3 regions of the Vreelandella sp. F11 genome follow, and region 2 is predicted to be linked to each of the others. Evidence: predicted binding sites of a transcription regulator. Region 2 holds the regulator's gene; each other region holds the start of a gene.

Region 1 (5,873 bases), 1.6 Mb from region 2:
GCCTTGGCAACGCTAGTGCCCTGGCTGTTCTGGTTAGGTGCAGCCATCGCCGCGTTGATGACCTTACGCAGAGGCTTTGCTCCTGCGCTACCTGTCATTGTCGCTGCAGCACTACCTGCCGGTTGGTGGTGGGCTCAGGGTGACGTAATTCCGCTGGCTAGCTTACTGCTGGTTACGCTGATGGCCGTCATCCTGCGTGAGAGGATGCGTTGGGGTGAGACCCTGATTGTGGGGACGTTGGTCGCCGCTGTCATGGTTCAGCTTGGCATCTTCAGTCCGCCAGGTGGCACTGAGCTAATGCTTGAGCAGTTGCGAGAAGGTTCGGAAGAAGTGGATCGCATGCTCACGGAATTTGCCAATCAGGGTTACGATACTCAAACCATTGCCTCGCTGGTAGTGGGGGGAGTGACCGGGTTTGTGGTGCTGTTGGCAGCTATCCTGTGTCTGGCACTTGCGCGGAGTTGGCAAGCTGGGTTGTATAACCCAGGTGGCTTCCGGCAAGAGTTCCACGCACTGCGCTTAGCCCCCAAAGAGCTGGCCGTGTTGGTCGCTATTGGGGTGATCGGTATGCTGCTGGGTGCTCATGCTCTGGCGATGCTGGGTTGGATTCCGCTATTGGTCGCTGGCGTTGCGTTAGTGCATGGTTTTATTGGAATAAAGGGGATGAACGGGCTGTGGCTGGTAGCATTTTATGTGCTACTGATCACGACCTGGCCCACGATTCTCATTGTGCTGCTGTTGGGGCTGATTGATACATTCGCGAACGTTCGCGCACGCCTTGCCCGCAGCAACTGACAAGAGGTTTACGAGATGGAAGTCATTCTGCTCGACAACATTGGTAAGCTGGGCGGCCTGGGTGACAAGGTCACTGTGAAGCCTGGTTATGGTCGTAACTACTTGGTGCCTTACGGTTTAGCCGTACCGGCCACTAAAGATAACATCGAAGCGTTTGAAGCACAGCGTGCTGAGCTCGAAGCGCAAGCCGCTGAGCGTAAGGCAGAAGCCGAAGCGCGTGCTGAGCAGCTAAATGACATCGAGCTCTCTTTGGTTTCCAAAGCAGGCGACGAAGGCAAACTGTTTGGTTCTATCGGCCCGCGTGACCTGGCTGATGCGATTTCCTCTGCTGGCATCGATATTGCCAAGAGCGAAGTACGTATGCCGAATGGCCCGATTCGTCAAACCGGCGAATACGACATCACCCTTCATTTGCATGCTGAAGTGGACGCTGTTGTACGCGTAGTAGTAGTTGCAGAGTAAGTGAGTGTAATTAAGTTAGTAACAGCGTAACGCCGTTACTAACTGCAGCTAAGACAGCTGCCTCAAAAGGCGCGGGGTTTCTCCCGCGCCTTTTGTTTTTCTGGGTGCTGGGTGTTGCCTAAACTATCTAGCCCATTGCTGCTGGGTATTTTAAGGCAACATCTTGATCGTGTTGGTAGTCGCGCTACATACGGCTAAGATAAGCATCTTCACCGGCTACACCGTTGTGTTTAAAGGAGCTCGCTATGCAGGACCAGCCTTCTGCCGATAAAGAAACGGCAGCGTTAAAACTGCCGCCGCATTCGTTGGAGGCGGAGCAGTCGGTACTAGGCGGGCTCATGCTGGATAACCAGGCTTGGGATAACGTCTCAGAGCGGTTGGTCGCTGATGATTTCTACCGCTATGAGCACCGTTTGGTATTCAACGTGATGATTCATCTGGCGGAATCCGGTCAACCTCTGGACGTGGTGACGCTTTCCGAAGCGCTGGAAGCGCGTGATCATTTGGATACCGTAGGCGGATTGGCGTTTTTGGCTGAGCTTGCGCGTAACACACCTTCTGCCAGCAATATTCGCGCCTACGCGGATATCGTGCGTGAGCGGGCAACGCTACGTAAGCTGATCCGTGCTGCTAACCAAATTGCCGATAGCGCCTTTACGCCCCAGGGGCGTCCAGCGGATGAGTTACTCAACGAAGCCGAGCGGTTAGTGTTCCAGATTGCCGAGGAGCGTCCCAAAACGGGCGGGCCTATTGGCATGAGTGATCTACTGACCAAAGCGGTTGATCGCATCGACGAGCTGTTTAATCTAAAAGGTGAGATGACCGGGCTTTCCACCGGATTCCGTGACCTGGATGAAATGACTTCCGGTTTACAGCCTTCCGATATGGTGGTCATCGCCGGAAGGCCCTCTATGGGTAAAACCACCTTCGCGATGAACTTGGTGGAGCATGCGGTTATCTCCAGCGACAAGCCGGTAATGGTGTTCTCCATGGAGATGCCCGCCGAGTCGCTGATGCTGAGGATGCTGTCGTCTCTAGGTAGGATTGATCAGACCCGGGTGCGTACCGGGCAGTTGGAAGACGAGGATTGGCCACGCCTTACCTCCGCCGTCAATCTGCTTAAAGACAAGCAGCTGTTTATCGACGATACCGCGGCCTTGTCACCCAACGAGATGCGCTCAAGATTACGCCGTGTGGTGCGTGAACACGGCAATATTGCGTTGGTGATGATCGATTATCTGCAGTTGATGCAGATCCCTGGCTTTGGTGAAAACCGTACTGGCGAGATTTCCGAGATTTCACGCTCCTTGAAGGGGTTGGCAAAAGAGTTTAGTTGCCCCGTCGTGGCACTCTCCCAGCTAAACCGCTCCTTGGAGCAGCGTCCCAACAAGCGTCCGGTTATGTCGGATCTTAGGGAGTCTGGAGCGATCGAGCAGGATGCAGACGTCATTGCCTTCGTTTATCGCGATGAGGTCTATAATCCAGATAATCCTGACAATCAGGGGATAGCCGAGTTGATTATCGGTAAGCAGCGTAATGGCCCTATCGGCACGGTGCATATGGCGTTTATCGGCAGATATACCCGCTTTGAGGATTTGGCCCCGGACAGTTACGGCCAAGCGTTCGGTGACTAGTTTTGTAAAGACTGGTTTTGTAACGACTGATTTGTAGAGACAGCTTTGTGATGAGTCACTTGAGGATGGGGAGCGAGCTCGTATAATGCCCCACCCACGATATGTAAAAACGGGAGCAGCAAATGGCAGGTGGATTTCGGCGCGGTAACCGGCAGCGCCTTCCTAAGTTAGAAGGTCGCGGTGAGCTAGAGGCGATAGAGCGGGAAGGCCCTTTCAAAGAGTGGCTGGGTATGCCTGACCTTTATCGCTACCATTTGGTAGTCGCGGGCGAGAAGTATAGTTACCAGACCGAAGATGGCGAGCTGCCTGTGACGGTGGGAGATAAGGTCGTGTTTCGCTACAAAGAGACTAAGGGGGGCAATTGGATTGACCGCAATTCGCTTGGTAAAGCCATCGACCCCTCTGAATATCAATGATCGAATGATGTCTTGACCTTCCGGTCAGGAACTCTCTTGCACTATTGGCCTCCTAGCTATTAATGTCTAGTGATTGCTTGTTGTCATTACATTGCAATGACGGGGCAACAGAAGTGTCATAGGGTGCAGTCATGCTGTGCCCTGATGACATATTCTGAAGACATACCGTCTGACATAACGTATGAAATAGCCAAATAATAGGAGGGAACCATGGAACTGAAGGATCTTAAGCAGTTTGTCGCCAATCACGACAACTTTGAAATTCGCGTGATTACCCATTCGGGCAGCCGTTTTTATCAAATTGAGCTGGAAGACGTGGAAGGTGAGCGCCATATGCTGATGCAGCGTGCCAAGCCGATGCTGTTTCGCTCGCTGGACGATGCCTATATGGATCTCAAGCGCGCTGGAATACACCGCGCATACCTGGTTCAGCACGTACCGCATGATGAAGTAATAGGCCGCGATGCACACTATAGTGAGCCACTTACATCGCGTATGCCGCTTGTCTTTTAACACTACTCATCTTTGACGTTTAGCCTGACGCTTTTCCCACCACCGCCCAAGCCTGATTCGGCGACGGGCAAAATACCGGTAACCGGCGTTCATTGCGCCGTATAGACCTGGTAAGCAAGACAACTTCACCAGCCGCTGATAGCCCAACACTGCATAGAGGGCACGGCTGGCATCCATACCGATGAACCAATTCCCTTGGCTATCGCGCAGGTGCAATTGTCCCATCATGGCGTTAAATTCTTTTCCATGCTCCTTGGCGTTAAAGCCCCCAGCCTGAATATCTACCAGCGCAATATGTTCCCGATGGCGATGCTTCTTAAGCCACGCGACTTCCTGCTGGCAGAAAGGGCAGTGACCGTCGTGAAATAGCGTAACCGGCGGTGACGCGTTTAGCGGTGCGTAGCGGCTCATTGGGGCTCCTTCTGAGTATCGATCGTATTAGCTATTGCCTGTGGTAGTGGCATAGCCTGCAGTGTGACAGGTTTGCCCGTAGCCAGGTGATACTTTCAATTGCGCCAAGAAGCTTTCAGCCTGCTGGTGCATTGCTTCACGCTTGTCTTCAGACATACGGCTAAGCGAGCCGTATATCAGCTTCATGCGCGGATTTTTATTCAATTGCTCGGCGTTGTTTTCAAGAAAGTGCCAGTACAGGCTATTGAAAGGGCAGGCGTTAGGCCCCGTTACCTGCTTGGGTGAGTAGCGGCAGTGCTGGCAATGGTCGGACATTTTGTCGATATATTTACCCGAGGCGCAGTAGGGCTTTGAGCCCATTAAGCCACCGTCTGCATGCAGCACCATGCCCAACGTGTTAGGCAGCTCTACCCACTCGCTGGCGTCGGCATAAACGGCTAGGTACCAGTCGCATAGTGCCTCGGGTTTAACGCCGCATAGCAGTGCGAAATTGCCCGTGACCATCAGTCGTTGAATATGGTGGGCGTAGCAGTTGTCGATAGTCATCTGAATAGCACGCTGCAGGCAGCGCATATCGGTATCAGCGTCCCAGTAAAAGGCGGGTAAATCGCGCTTAAAACCTAGCTGGTTGGCGCTTTTATAGCTTGGCATCTGTGTCCAGTAGAGCCCGCGTACATATTCGCGCCAGCCAAGAATTTGGCGGATAAACCCCTCGGCGGCGTTGATCGGTACATCACCATCGTAATAGCGCTGCTCAGCGGCTGCGCAGACCTCATGGGGCGACAGCAAGCCAATGTTCATCGCCGCAGAAAGCCGCGAGTGATACAGATAGGGAGCTGAGTCGCTGATTGCATCCTGATAGCGGCCAAAATCCGCCAGTCCATGATTCATGAAATGGTGTAAATCCCCCAGCGCTTGGCGGCGAGTGACCGGTAGGTTGAAATTTTCCGCAGACCCCATGTGGTCGCCGAAGTGACGCTTGGCATCGCTGAGCGCTTCTTGGGTGATCTCATCCTGGCGGTGTTGAGGAAGCTCAGGAAACTCGAGCGCGGCCTTGATAGGCTGGCGATTATCGTGGTCAAAATTCCATTTGCCGCCGGCGGGTTCGTCGCCCTCCATCAAGAGCCCGGTACGCTTGCGCTGCTCCCGGTAAAAGTACTCAAGTCGAAGCTGTTTGCGGCCTTTGGCCCAGTGGGCGAAATCCTCCGGGGTGGTGAAGAAGCGATCGTCCTCAAGGAGTCGCCAGGGAGTCGTTAAACTTTCGCGCTGCTGCATCGACGCCCATAGTCGCCACTCCCCCGGTCGGGCAACGCGTATCTCATCGCAGCCATACTGTTGGGCGATGCGTTCGGCCTCCTCAATGAGTGAGTGACAGTTATCCGCATCATCCAGCGCGCTGTAATGTACTTGAAAGCCTTTGTCGCGCAGCGCCTGGGCAAAATGACGCATGGCGGCCAAAAAGAGGCCAATTTTGTGAATATGGTGCGGCACATAGCGCGCTTCTTCAGCGACTTCGCACAGGGCGACGACGGCATTAGCGGGCACGTTTTGCAGCGTTGTGAGTGAAAATGAGAGCTGATCGCCAAGAACTAAAAGCAAAGGCTTGGACATGAGTTGCCTCAGGGTTATACAAATGATGTTG
Region 2 (5,873 bases):
AACGCTCACTAGGCAGTTGGCTATTTCGTCAGCCGGGTTTAATCCGTGGGTCATTAGAGGCGACGACGCAAGCGCCGACTTTCGCTAGCGTGAGCGGTATACAAGGAAACGCTGCTTGGGGCCGTCGCTCTGTTTTTTATTACGGCTGTAAGCACGGCTCTCTGTCGTTATTAGTTCAAGAGTACTTTTTGGGTGCAATGGCTGATGATCTTGGTCTGCCTTCGCGCTAGGCTAGCGCCTGCATCTTATTCTTCGTGAGGTAAGCATGGATCGTTCATTGTTGCGGCCAAAGGGGTGGGCTCGCGTGGCAGATTTTTTACAGCTGATGCGCTTGAATCGACCGATAGGTACATGGCTGTTGATGTGGCCGACGCTGTGGGCACTTTGGGTCGCTGCAGAAGGAGTACCCGGGCGAAATGTGCTGCTGATTTTCGTAGCCGGTGTTTACGTGATGCGTGCCGCGGGCTGTGTAGTCAACGATTATGCTGACCGTCACTTTGATGGCCATGTGAAACGTACCAAAAACCGTCCATTAGCCACGGGCCGCATCAGCGAAACCGAGGCGCAGCTGCTGTTTATTGCCCTGGTGGCCGCGGCCTTCATTCTGGTACTGCTCACCAACTGGTTTACGGTGCTGCTCTCGCTGGGCGGGGTACTGCTGGCGACTATTTATCCGTTTATGAAGCGCTATACCCACTTTCCCCAGTTGGTTTTGGGGGCGGCGTTTTCCTGGGCAATTCCAATGGCCTTTGGCGCCGTGCTGGGCTACTTGCCGCTGGAAGCATGGCTGCTATTCTGCGCCAATGTGTGCTGGACAGTGGCCTACGATACTCAGTACGCCATGGTCGATCGCGACGATGATTTAAAAATTGGCATTAAATCGACAGCGGTGCTGTTTGGAAATGCAGACCGTTTGATCATTGGCCTTCTCCAGTTAGCTACCCTGGGGTTGCTGGCATGGGTAGGCTGGCGGGTTGGTTTAGGTGGTTTCTTTTGGCTAGGGCTCGCGGCCATGGCGGCGACTTTCCTGCATCAACAGTGCTTGATTCGCCACCAGGAGCGGGATGCTTGCTTCCAGGCGTTTCTCAATAATCACTGGTCGGGGCTGCTGATTTTTGCCGGTATCGCGCTCAGTTGGTGGCCTGTGACGGGCTAATTTTTTTGAATGTCATATAATTGTCATCAAGTCATGGTGTTATCGTCACTGATATGTCATTGAACTGTTTATCTTTAAACTAGTTTTCATTGAGCTCGTTTACTTTGAACACCGTGAGGCTCTGGTATGACCGCCAAGACCGTTCTGATTGTCGATGATGAGGCGTCGATTCGCGAGATGATCGCGGTAGCGCTGGAAATGGCTGACTATCGCGTGCTCGAAGCGGATAACGCCCAGGATGCCCATGCCATGGTGGTCGACCACCAGCCTGATCTACTGCTGCTGGACTGGATGATGCCCGGCACTAGCGGAATTGAGCTGGCAAGGCGCTTAAAGCGTGAAGAAGCCACTGCCGAGATTCCCATTATTATGCTCACCGCGAAAGGCGAAGAGGATAATAAAATTCAAGGGCTTGAAGCCGGTGCCGATGACTATATCACCAAGCCTTTTTCACCCCGGGAACTGGTGGCTCGGCTAAAGGCGGTGCTGCGTCGTGCGACCCCGCGTGGCGTTGAAGACCCGATTGAAATCAACGGCCTGCTGCTTGATCCGGTGAGCCACCGGGTCAGCGCCGACGGCAAAGCGCTGGAAATGGGGCCCACCGAGTACCGATTGCTACAGTTTTTTATGACCCACCAAGAGCGCGCTTATACACGTAGCCAACTGCTTGACCAAGTATGGGGTGGCAATGTGTATGTCGAAGAGCGCACGGTCGACGTGCATATTCGCCGCTTGCGCAAAGCGCTGGGCGACGTGCATCAAAACCTGATTCAAACGGTTCGGGGTACCGGTTACCGTTTCTCTGCTCGGGTGTAAATGTGCGCCTATGGAGCCGTGAGCTGTGGCGGCTAGCGTGGCTGGCCACGCTGGGCACCTGTCTGGGCTGGTTATTGGGTTCAGCAGGGCTAGGGCTGTCGGCAGGGCTTGCAATATGCCTTTTTTATCATCTGCGGCAACTGCGAGAGCTTTACCTGTGGCTCACCCTCCACCCCCATGATGAGCCACCTGCTGCCAGCGGAATGTGGGGCGAGCTATTTGATCGCCTATACCGCTATCAAAAAAGTCAGCGCATTACCCAAAGCCGCCTGAGGGCTACTTTGGCACGTATCCAGGAGTCCTCTGAAGCAATGCGCGACAGTGTGGTCATGCTTGATCGCCATGGTGATTTAGAGTGGTGGAACAGCGCGGCCACCGCCATGTTAGGGCTACAAACTGCCCACGATAGGGGCCAACACATCACCAACCTGCTGCGTGATCCCAGTTTTATCAGCTACTTTAATGCGCGTAACTACAGTGAACCGTTAACGCTCACCTCGCCGATTGATGAGCGACGAATCCTGCAGTATCAAATTACCCTCTACGGCGACGACGAGCGCTTGGTCATGGCTCGCGATATTACCCGCTTACATCGTCTTGAGCAGATGCGGCGCGACTTCGTCGCCAACGTCTCCCACGAGCTGCGCACTCCTCTGACCGTGCTTTCCGGCTATTTAGAAACCTACAGTGATATCGCCGATCAGCTTCCTCCCCGCTTGGGTCGCAGTATCCAGCAGATGCAGGAGCAGACCCAACGTATGCAGAATTTGGTCAATGATTTATTGCTGCTCTCGCGGTTGGAGATTGACCAAGGCGGTCAAGATCATCACCCCTTGTCACTTGCGCCTCTGCTGCAAAGCGTTTGTGCTGATGCGCTAGCCCTGTCGCATCAACGGCATACCATCACCGTTGCGCTCGAGAGCGACGCCCGGTTATTAGGCAGTGAGCAGGAAATCCGTAGCGCCGTCTCTAATCTTGCCTTTAATGCGGTTCGCTACACGCCAGCAGGTAGCCAAATCACACTGCGCTGGAAAGCTGACGCTTCAGGCGGCGGCTATATCGATGTAGAAGATAACGGTGAAGGCATAGACCCTGTTCATATACCCCGCTTAACAGAACGCTTTTACCGGGTCGATAAAGGGCGCAGCACGGCGACCGGTGGCACGGGTTTAGGCTTGGCCATCGTTAAGCACGTGTTGTTGCGTCACGATGCGCAACTGCAAATTGAATCCCTCCCCGGCAAGGGCGCCCTGTTCCGCTGCGCCTTCCCCTCCTCGCGTCTGGTTTAATTTAGCAAGGGATCCGACGCACAACGTTTGTAGAAGTGTGCAATATTGGCATGCAAGGTTGGTAAAACTTACTCATGTGTCATTTTTATACAGCTTTAAGCGCAAATTAATGGCTTGGGTAGTATCTCTTTGGTATAGCGTTAATAATATAAGTTATTGATTTTATTTAATTTATATTTTTATTGAGACTTTTGGCATGCCATCTGCAAGTTGTTGAGTAAGGAAGACGACCGCAGGAAATGCTGGCTACTGGTTAGCCCTTCTTTCTTAACCAAGCGGTAACAAACAGCGATCGGAGGTGGAATATGATGTCCAAGGATTTACTCAAGAAAGCTGGCATTTTAGGTGTATCTTTTGGTCTGATGGCAAGCCCATTGGCTTTTGCACAAACAGATGAAAACACTGCAATTGATGAGAACCAAGGCATCACGGCTGATGAGCAGCCAATGGATGCACAGGGTACTGGTAGCTCTAGCAGCAGTGATAGCATGACTAACGATTTAACCCATGACGAAGGCGACGATGCTAGCGACATGGAGCCTCAATCCAGCAGTCACTCAAGCGATGCTGAATATGATGCAGATGATCTTGTTGAAGAAAATGGCGGTAGCTAAATCATTGATGACTTTTTAGATATCATTGAATGCTTTTTCATGGGATGAAGAAGTGATCAACAGGATGTTATAGATAAGGATGTTGTTCAGATTCACGGAAGAATCAATAGGAAATCAAAACGCTAGTCAGGGTAAATTCCAAGGTTGGAGTCCCGCACAAGGAGTGGAAGCTAGCGTTAGTCATTACCTATAATCAATTCTGATATCGGGCCCCGCAGTGCGGGGCCTAATTTTTTGCTGTCTGCTTTCTCTCCTCTGTTTTTTCCTTATTACTTCTGCCCCCTCGCCTTCACTGCCACACCTTTCCTATACTCTTTTCGTTTTTCTATAAACGCTAACGTCTAGCGGCCTATTAGCAGCTGTGCCTGGGTTGCTTTGATCAGTGTGTCATAAAGGCACAGACAATTTTGCGCATGTGTCATTAGTGCACATGTTATTAGCGTGCTTTTGTTTTTAGTGGCATATTATTGTGCACAATATAAATGGTTTAAGTTTATGATTTTTGGCTAATAATTTTTAAATTTATGAGCTTGGCACTGCATATGCATTACCAAGGCAGTGAAGCTAACCGCAGTGAGATATCAGCCAAAGTGCCCCTCTCACTTCACTTCAGCGGTATCAAATAGTCACCAGGAGTAAATAGTATGTTTAACGTATTTGTTAAAAAAGCAGCCGTTGTCGGTCTCTCTTTGGGTTTGCTGGCAAGCCCGCTTGCCTTTGCACATATCTCTATCAAAGCGAATCAAGATTTGACCGTTAATGATGAGCCGATTCAAGCTCAATCGCAGCGCACGAACGATCAAGCTGAGTTTAGCCCATCTGACTTGATGTACGACGAAGGTGATTATCCAAAGGTTATCAAGGCAGAGTCACACCGCACTAGCACTCAAGCAGACTTCACAGCGAAAGATTTAACCCAGGACGAGGGTGATGGAAACGTTTGGTAACAAAAGTTTGCAATTTTGAAGAAATATATTACGATGAGAGAGTGATCTAAACACGCCGACGCGTGTCACACCACAGGGATGCTCATCAATTCACGGAGTGAATCAAACGACAATCAGAGCGCTAGTCAGGGTTAAATTCCAAGGTTGGAGTCCCGCAAAAGGAAAGGAAGCTAGCGTTAGTCATTGTCCTAGTATTGTGTCCTTAGACCCTGCTGATGCGGGGTCTGATTTTTTGGGGATGCAAGGCTCTCTTGATGCTCCTCTCTTCGCTCAACGTGCTACTTACGCGTTGCTAGATTCATCCCTTCATCGCACGCTCTCAGCCCGTTCGCTGGAATACCGATGCTGGTTTTTGTATAAATATAGCGGCGCATGTGTAATTATTGCACAATTGTTCTTGGTAAAATAAGCTTGCGAGAGCTTATTTTTTGCACAATATTTCACCCATAAGATAATGATTTATTAGTATTTTTTATTTATTTGTGGGGTCTGGTATGCAGAGTGCTTTATTAATGATGTAGTGGCCGCTTTTACTACCATGAAGCGGTATAAAGAAATAATGAGGAGAGCGTCATGTTATCGAAAGAAATGGGTAAAAAACTCGCTGTCGTAGCGACTGCTTTTGGTCTACTCGCGAGCCCACTGGCAATGGCGAACTCATCAATTGAATTGAACAAAGACCGTTCCGCTGGTCAGAATGTGATCGATAAGCCAACGTCACATAAACCGTCGAACGCAGCTAATGCCTCGGCTAATGACTTGAATCGCGATGAAAGCGATAGTTTAGATTTCTCGCCATCAAGCAGCGCTTCTGATGCCGGAGCAAGAAATCATCGCGGTGAAAATATCCGCCCAGAAGATTTGACCCGGGATGAAGGCGATAGCACGGAGTGGTAAATAGTCAAATAAGTGTAACTGCTAATGTAAGCGTAACTCGCTAAAAACCCCGCTTCGGCGGGGTTTTTAGCGATGTGTTATAAGCAACCGACATCAGTGATGATGTCCCTCCGCGGCTTCGCTACCCTCTTGAGCGCTCTGTATCCAGACTTCA
Region 3 (5,873 bases), 950 kb from region 2:
ATACCGTCGCGCTCGATCACCATGTAGTCATCAATTTCGTGCTCCAGGCGCTCTCGGGAGCGCGCCACTAGCATCCCTCTCCGCTCCAGCGGCTCCAGCAGCTCCAACAAACCCGCCACATCGTTAAGCGTGGCCGGGCGTAGCTGTTCATAGCGGTGCTGAGTAATCATGGTGCCCACGCCGTCCCGGGTGAACAACTCCCCCAGCAGGGCATCGTGGTTGCGCCATGAGAGCAGGTGCGTGCGTGCCACGCCTTCCCTAGCGGCGGTGCAGGCGGCCTGTAAATGGCGGGCTAACTCGCTGCCTGGAACAGCGTGGGTTAAACGCGGCTCGGCTTCCGCTGGAGAGAGCTGGCGCAGCAGCGCGCCCTGCTCATCTTCCAAACCTTCGGATTCGCCGAGCAAAATCAGCTTGTCGGCTTTCAGCGCCACGGCGGCGTGTTGCGCGACTTCGGAGGCGTCTAAATCGAACACCTCACCGGTGCTGGAGAAACCTAGCGGCGGCAGCAGCACCAGCGAGCCTTTTTCCAGCAGGCCTTCAATAGCACTGGCGCGCACCCGGCGCACTTCACCGCTGTGGTCGAAATCCACCCCTTCGCGCACGCCAAGGGGTTTGGCGGTGACCAGGTTACCGGAGATAACGCTTAGCTCAACCCCGTGCAGCGGCGTGCTGGGCAGGCCCAGCGAAAGCCGCGCTTCCAGCCAAAGCCGCTGGTGGGCGGCGACCTGCTCCACATGGGCCATCACCGCACGGTCGGCGACCCAGCGGCCATCGATACGCGTGGGCTCTACGCCTGCGGTCGTTAGCGCTTCATGCACCTGGGGGCGAATGCCGAACACGACGACCAGACGAACACCCAGGGTATGCAGCAGCGCTAAATCCTGAATCAGCTGCTCCCCTCGGCCAGACGCCATCGCTTCGCCTTCAATTAAGATGACAAAGGTTCGCCCCCGGTGGGCATTAATGTAGGGGGAAGCGTTACGGAACCAATCAACAAAGGGGAAGCGCGTATCCAAGGGCCGCTCTCCGGCAGCAGGTGAAAGAAAAACCCGACGTTTTACATAGCCAACCGGGTTACTTTACCAGAGCACAAAAAACAGCGGCACCTTCTAATGCAAATCTGCTCAATCTAATGCAGATAAACATGAAGATGCCGCTGTGATGGTATCGCTTGGCTACTTCTAAGCGCATTTGAGCCTGTTTTTAGCCAAACATACCCTTGAACATAAAGAAGAACAGAATCGCAAGGCCCGCGCCTGCCGGTAAGGTGATCAGCCACGACATCGCAATGGTGCCAATAACCCGCAGGTTAAGGGCCGCCATACCGCGCGCTAAACCAACCCCCAGCACTGCACCGACCAGGGTATGCGTGGTCGAAATGGGCAAGCCGGTACCCGAGGCCAGAACGACCGTGGTGGCAGCCGCCAGCGTGGCGGCGAAACCACGGCTAGGCGTCAATTCAGTAATACCGGTACCCACCGTAGCAATGACTTTGTGGCCGTAGGTAACGAGTCCAACCACGATACCACCACCGCCCAGCACCAGCACCCACCAGGGCACAAGGGCGGCGCTATCGATAACGCCGTCACTACGCACAACGCTGATAACGGCGGCCAGCGGGCCCACCGCATTGGCTACGTCGTTGGAACCGTGGGCAAACGCCATGGCACAGGCGGTAAAGATCATCAATACGCCGAACACTCGTTCGACGTTGGCATAGCCAAAATGGTCGCTGGCGTTTTGCTCAAACCGGATACGCCGCTGCATCACTATGCCTAACCCCATGATCCCAATACCGATGACGATGGAGAGCAGCAGGCTCTGACCAAAGCTGAGATCCAGACCGACATGGGACAAGCCTTTGGTCAGCGTGACCATCGAAACAATAAAGCCAACCAGGAAGACATAACCAGGCACATAGCGTTTGGCGGCAGCAAAAGGATCGTTGTTTTCAAATATCAGGTGGTGAACCGATTTAAACAGTACAAAGCCAATAGTACCGGCGAGTAGCGGCGATATTAACCAACTGGAGGCAATTTGGCCCACCTTGCCCCAAGCAACAGCTTCAACCCCTAACCCCACGGCACCAAAACCGACGATAGCACCAACGATGGAGTGGGTAGTAGAAACCGGCCAGCCTCGCGCTGAAGCAACCAGCAACCAGATGGCAGCCGCGAGTAGCGCGGAAAGCATGCCGTAAACCAGTAACTGAGGATTGTCTTCCAACAATACGGGATCCAGCATACCGCCGCGAATAGTCGCGGTCACTTCGCCACCCGCCAACCAAGCACCAAGGAATTCAAAGATAACCGCGATTAGAATCGCTTGTTTGATGGTGATCGCTTTCGACCCCACCGAGGTTCCCATGGCATTGGCTACGTCGTTCGCACCAACGCCCCAGGCCATAAAGAAGCCAAACAAGCAGGCCAGGATGATAAAAATTTCACCGTGCTGGGCAATAATCAGCATGAGAGTCCCCTTAGCGGGCAGTCAGGATCTGCAGACGGCTACCCACTCGCTCAGCGCGATCGGATAGTTCGCCAACCCATTCGATGATCTTGTAAAGAAAGATCACATCCACCGGCGGTAGCTGGCTCTCAAGCGCAAACAGCTGGCGACGAATCGTCACCTGTTGGTCATCGGCTTGATGTTCGAGGGTGTGCAGTTCACGGATCATCTTCTGCATCACGTCAGAGACGTTTTTGCCAAAGCCGGATTCCAGCAGATCCTTGAGCTCTTCCAGCGCTTGGCGCGCTTGCGCCACACAGGCAACGCTGGTGCTGATGTAGTTGCGCATTGGCTCGGCCAACTCATCCGGCACGCGCATTTTACGCCCCAGCATAATGCCGGTAATGTCGCGCACTTTATTGGCGATTTTGTCCTGTACGCTAATCAGATCGAGTAGGTCAGAACGGGAGACGGGCAAAAACATGGTGTTGGGCAGATTCAACCGCAGCTCTGTTTTCAGCGTATCGGCGTCATGCTCTAAACGGGTGACGTTTTCACGCAGCTTAGCCGCTGTGTCCCAGTCGTTGGCGAGGGTTGCTTCAAAAAACGGCAACAGCTGATCTGCGCACTCATTCGCCTTGACGATATGGGCCAATAGCGGCTGGAATGGCGAGCGGCCAAACATCGAAGAAAAAGGATTGGAGGTAACCATAATGCCTTTTAGCCTATTTTCGGGGAGCCGGGAAATGGCGGCGCCAGTATAAAGAGTGCGCTCGCCGCCGTCATGAAAAGTTCACAAATGTAATCAAATATTCATTTAAATGTCACGATAACGAGGTGGCTAGCGTCATGAAACAACTAACTCCCATGGAAGTGGAACTGAAACTTGCCCTTGCTCCTCAAGGGCCTGCGGCGCTTGTACAACACCCCCATCTCGCTTCTCACACCGCGCGTAAGCAGTCGCTGACCAACACCTATTTTGATACCCCCCAGGGCGATTTGGCCAAGGCACGCATTGCGCTGCGCCTGCGCCAGGTAGATGGCCAGGTGCTGCAAACAGTGAAAACCGCGGGGCAAGGGGGTGGCGGTCTCTCGCAACGCCAGGAGTGGGAGTGGCAGGTGGCAGGCCCCGAGTTGGATCTCGCCTCGCTTGCCGAGCTACCTCCTTTTCAGGGTGAGCTTAGCGGTGTGTTAGATGACCTCGTTCCCCAGCTCAGCACCGATTTCACACGGCGCAGCTGGCAGCTAAAAGAGCACGCGCACGGCCAGGAGAGCCATATCGAGCTGGTGTTGGATGAGGGCGAGATTATTAGCGGAGAGTACCGGACGCCGATTTGCGAAGCAGAGCTGGAATTAAAAGGCGGCGAGCCGGAAGCACTCTGGGAGTTAGCGTTAACCCTTGCTGAGCAGGTGCCGCTGCGGCCTTCGGACAGCAGCAAGGCATCCCGTGGCAATGCCCTTAGCACCCAACACTGGCCGCTCCCCGAAGCGCACTCGCCGGCGGAGTGGCTGCACCGTGCCACGCTGGCGCTAGACGCCTACCATGATAGCCACCAGGCCAGCTTTCTTAGCGATGCCCGGCAGGCGTTGAGTACCCTCGCTGGCCACTCCGATCTTGATGACACTGCCCGCGGCTATGCGCAGTCGCTTTCCGACGGGCTCGATGAGTTCGGCCAGCCCAACACAGCCTACGGTCAAGCGGCGTTGGCACTCGCCCATCGCTTGGCGTACCAAACCGCGCTACGCTAGGGGGCAACGCTCTATCGAGAACGGTATTGAGGCTCACTTCAGGATGATGCGATGACTTTTCACCTAACCCCCGGCGCGGAAGGCCTGCGCACCCGCCTGTTTCATATCATTTTTGAGTCTGACACGCCGGGGGCAAAAGCCTTTGATATCGCCTTGATCGTGGCGATCCTGATGAGTGTCGCGATCATCATGCTGGGGAGTATCGAGACCTATGCCGAGCGGTACGGCAATCTATTCTTCTATCTGGAGTGGACCTTCACGCTACTGTTCAGCATTGAGCTGATTTTGCGCATTTACTGCCTGGAAAAGCCGACGCTCTATTTAAGAAGCTTTTACGGGATCGTCGACTTGATCGCCGTGCTACCCACTTGGCTAGTATTGCTTGTTCCAGGCGCTCATGGGCTGGTCATTGTTCGCTTACTGCGCGTGCTGCGTATTTTCCGCATTCTGCGTCTGATGGAGTTTGTCGGCGAAGCACGACTGCTGATGGATGCACTCAAGCGGAGTCTGCATCAAATTCTGCTGTTTTTTAGCGCCATTTTGATGGTCATCACGCTTTTCGCGGCGCTTATGTACACCATTGAGTCACCCGAATCGGGCTTTACCAGCATTCCCATGTCGATGTACTGGGCTATTGTCAGCATGACTACCGTCGGCTACGGCGACATTGTGCCCGCAACCTCATTGGGGAAATCCATTACAGTGATTCTGATGCTGCTGGGCTACTCAATCATTGCCGTGCCGACCGGGGTCTTCTCCGCTCAGGTGATTCGCTCGATTCGTGAAGAGCGTTACTCCGAAGAAGCCTGCCCCGGCTGCGGACACGAACGCCATGAAAAACGCGCCCGTTACTGCCTGCGTTGCGGCACCTGGCTAGACGAAGACAGCGAAGATCCGCGCCAGAAAGACGACGACAAAAAAGCCGAAGCTCAACACAATAGCCACGATGGGGACGCAGACAAAAACGCGCCCCAGGACAGCTAAACCAGATAGCCAAACCGGGGGCGCGCAGCGTTTATTCAGTGCGGGAGGGAGTGATTATTTAACCGATCACTCCACTTCATGCGGGGCTTCCCAGGCGTCTAACTCAGCCTCGCTCCAGGCGCCGTAGGTAGCGTTGGGGAAGACTATCCAGTCATTGCCGAAACGTTCGGCATTCTCCTCAACAAGCGCATGCTGCTGTTCAAGGTCGGCGCCCGCGAAGTCTCCTGCGAAATCGTGAAGAGAATCCCCTAGCTGCATCACCAGCGTGTAGTTATCCACCACTTCTGCGCGGCGCTCCGCCTTAGCAGGCCCCAGCAACATCACGCTCTGCTCAGAGACTTGGGGCAGATCTAACGCTTCCAGGGTGGCGATGGTATCGGCCTCGTTCTCCTGGTAGCGGTCAGAGACGTAAAAAATGGCCACGCCCTCCTCGTCCGCGTAATCCAGGAAGTCTTTGGCCCCCGGTATTAGACGCGGCTCGCCTTCACGCTCCCAATGCTTCCATGTATCCCAGGTGGTGTAGTCGTGGCACGCCTGCATATCGCGAACCAACAGCTCGCTGTTGTCCAGTACCGTTTCATCCAGGTCGGTAATGATCGCCAAGCCGTCGCTGCTACCATGCGCCTCAATCTGATCCTCAAGCCGATAGGTGGCGAGGGCAAAACCCTGACGTTGTAACGCAGCTGCTTCGG

What was found. The regulator PhoB, encoded in region 2, activates phosphate uptake and scavenging genes when phosphate is short. The targets are predictions, from matches to a motif close to TGTCATANNNNTGTCANA.
Region 1: ACFIOZ_RS14335 (DUF6482 family protein) is a predicted target of PhoB. The motif match lies at 3,389-3,406, and genes of this name have one in related genera.
Region 3: ACFIOZ_RS03855 (CYTH domain-containing protein) is a predicted target of PhoB. The motif match lies at 3,260-3,277, and genes of this name have one in related genera.

Annotation. Positions count from the first base shown of each region.
Region 1 is NZ_CP170448.1:3,131,461-3,137,333, reverse strand. Features, by position in the region: gene ACFIOZ_RS14355 (hypothetical protein) at 1-795, shown strand, start outside; gene rplI (50S ribosomal protein L9) at 811-1,257, shown strand; gene dnaB (replicative DNA helicase) at 1,503-2,891, shown strand; gene ACFIOZ_RS14340 (hypothetical protein) at 3,014-3,307, shown strand; gene ACFIOZ_RS14335 (DUF6482 family protein) at 3,518-3,820, shown strand; gene ACFIOZ_RS14330 (thiol-disulfide oxidoreductase DCC family protein) at 3,827-4,231, opposite strand; gene ACFIOZ_RS14325 (cryptochrome/photolyase family protein) at 4,259-5,842, opposite strand.
Region 2 is NZ_CP170448.1:4,732,348-4,738,220, reverse strand. Features, by position in the region: gene ACFIOZ_RS21650 (chorismate--pyruvate lyase family protein) at 1-230, shown strand, start outside; gene ubiA (4-hydroxybenzoate octaprenyltransferase) at 266-1,156, shown strand; gene phoB (phosphate regulon transcriptional regulator PhoB) at 1,283-1,972, shown strand; gene phoR (phosphate regulon sensor histidine kinase PhoR) at 1,975-3,261, shown strand; gene ACFIOZ_RS21630 (hypothetical protein) at 3,567-3,875, shown strand; gene ACFIOZ_RS21625 (hypothetical protein) at 4,520-4,822, shown strand; gene ACFIOZ_RS21620 (hypothetical protein) at 5,396-5,719, shown strand; gene ACFIOZ_RS21615 (copper chaperone PCu(A)C) at 5,813-5,873, opposite strand, start outside.
Region 3 is NZ_CP170448.1:836,957-842,829, reverse strand. Features, by position in the region: gene argA (amino-acid N-acetyltransferase) at 1-1,016, opposite strand, end outside; gene ACFIOZ_RS03865 (inorganic phosphate transporter) at 1,204-2,469, opposite strand; gene ACFIOZ_RS03860 (TIGR00153 family protein) at 2,480-3,160, opposite strand; gene ACFIOZ_RS03855 (CYTH domain-containing protein) at 3,298-4,197, shown strand; gene ACFIOZ_RS03850 (ion transporter) at 4,249-5,181, shown strand; gene ACFIOZ_RS03845 (5'-nucleotidase, lipoprotein e(P4) family) at 5,248-5,873, opposite strand, start outside.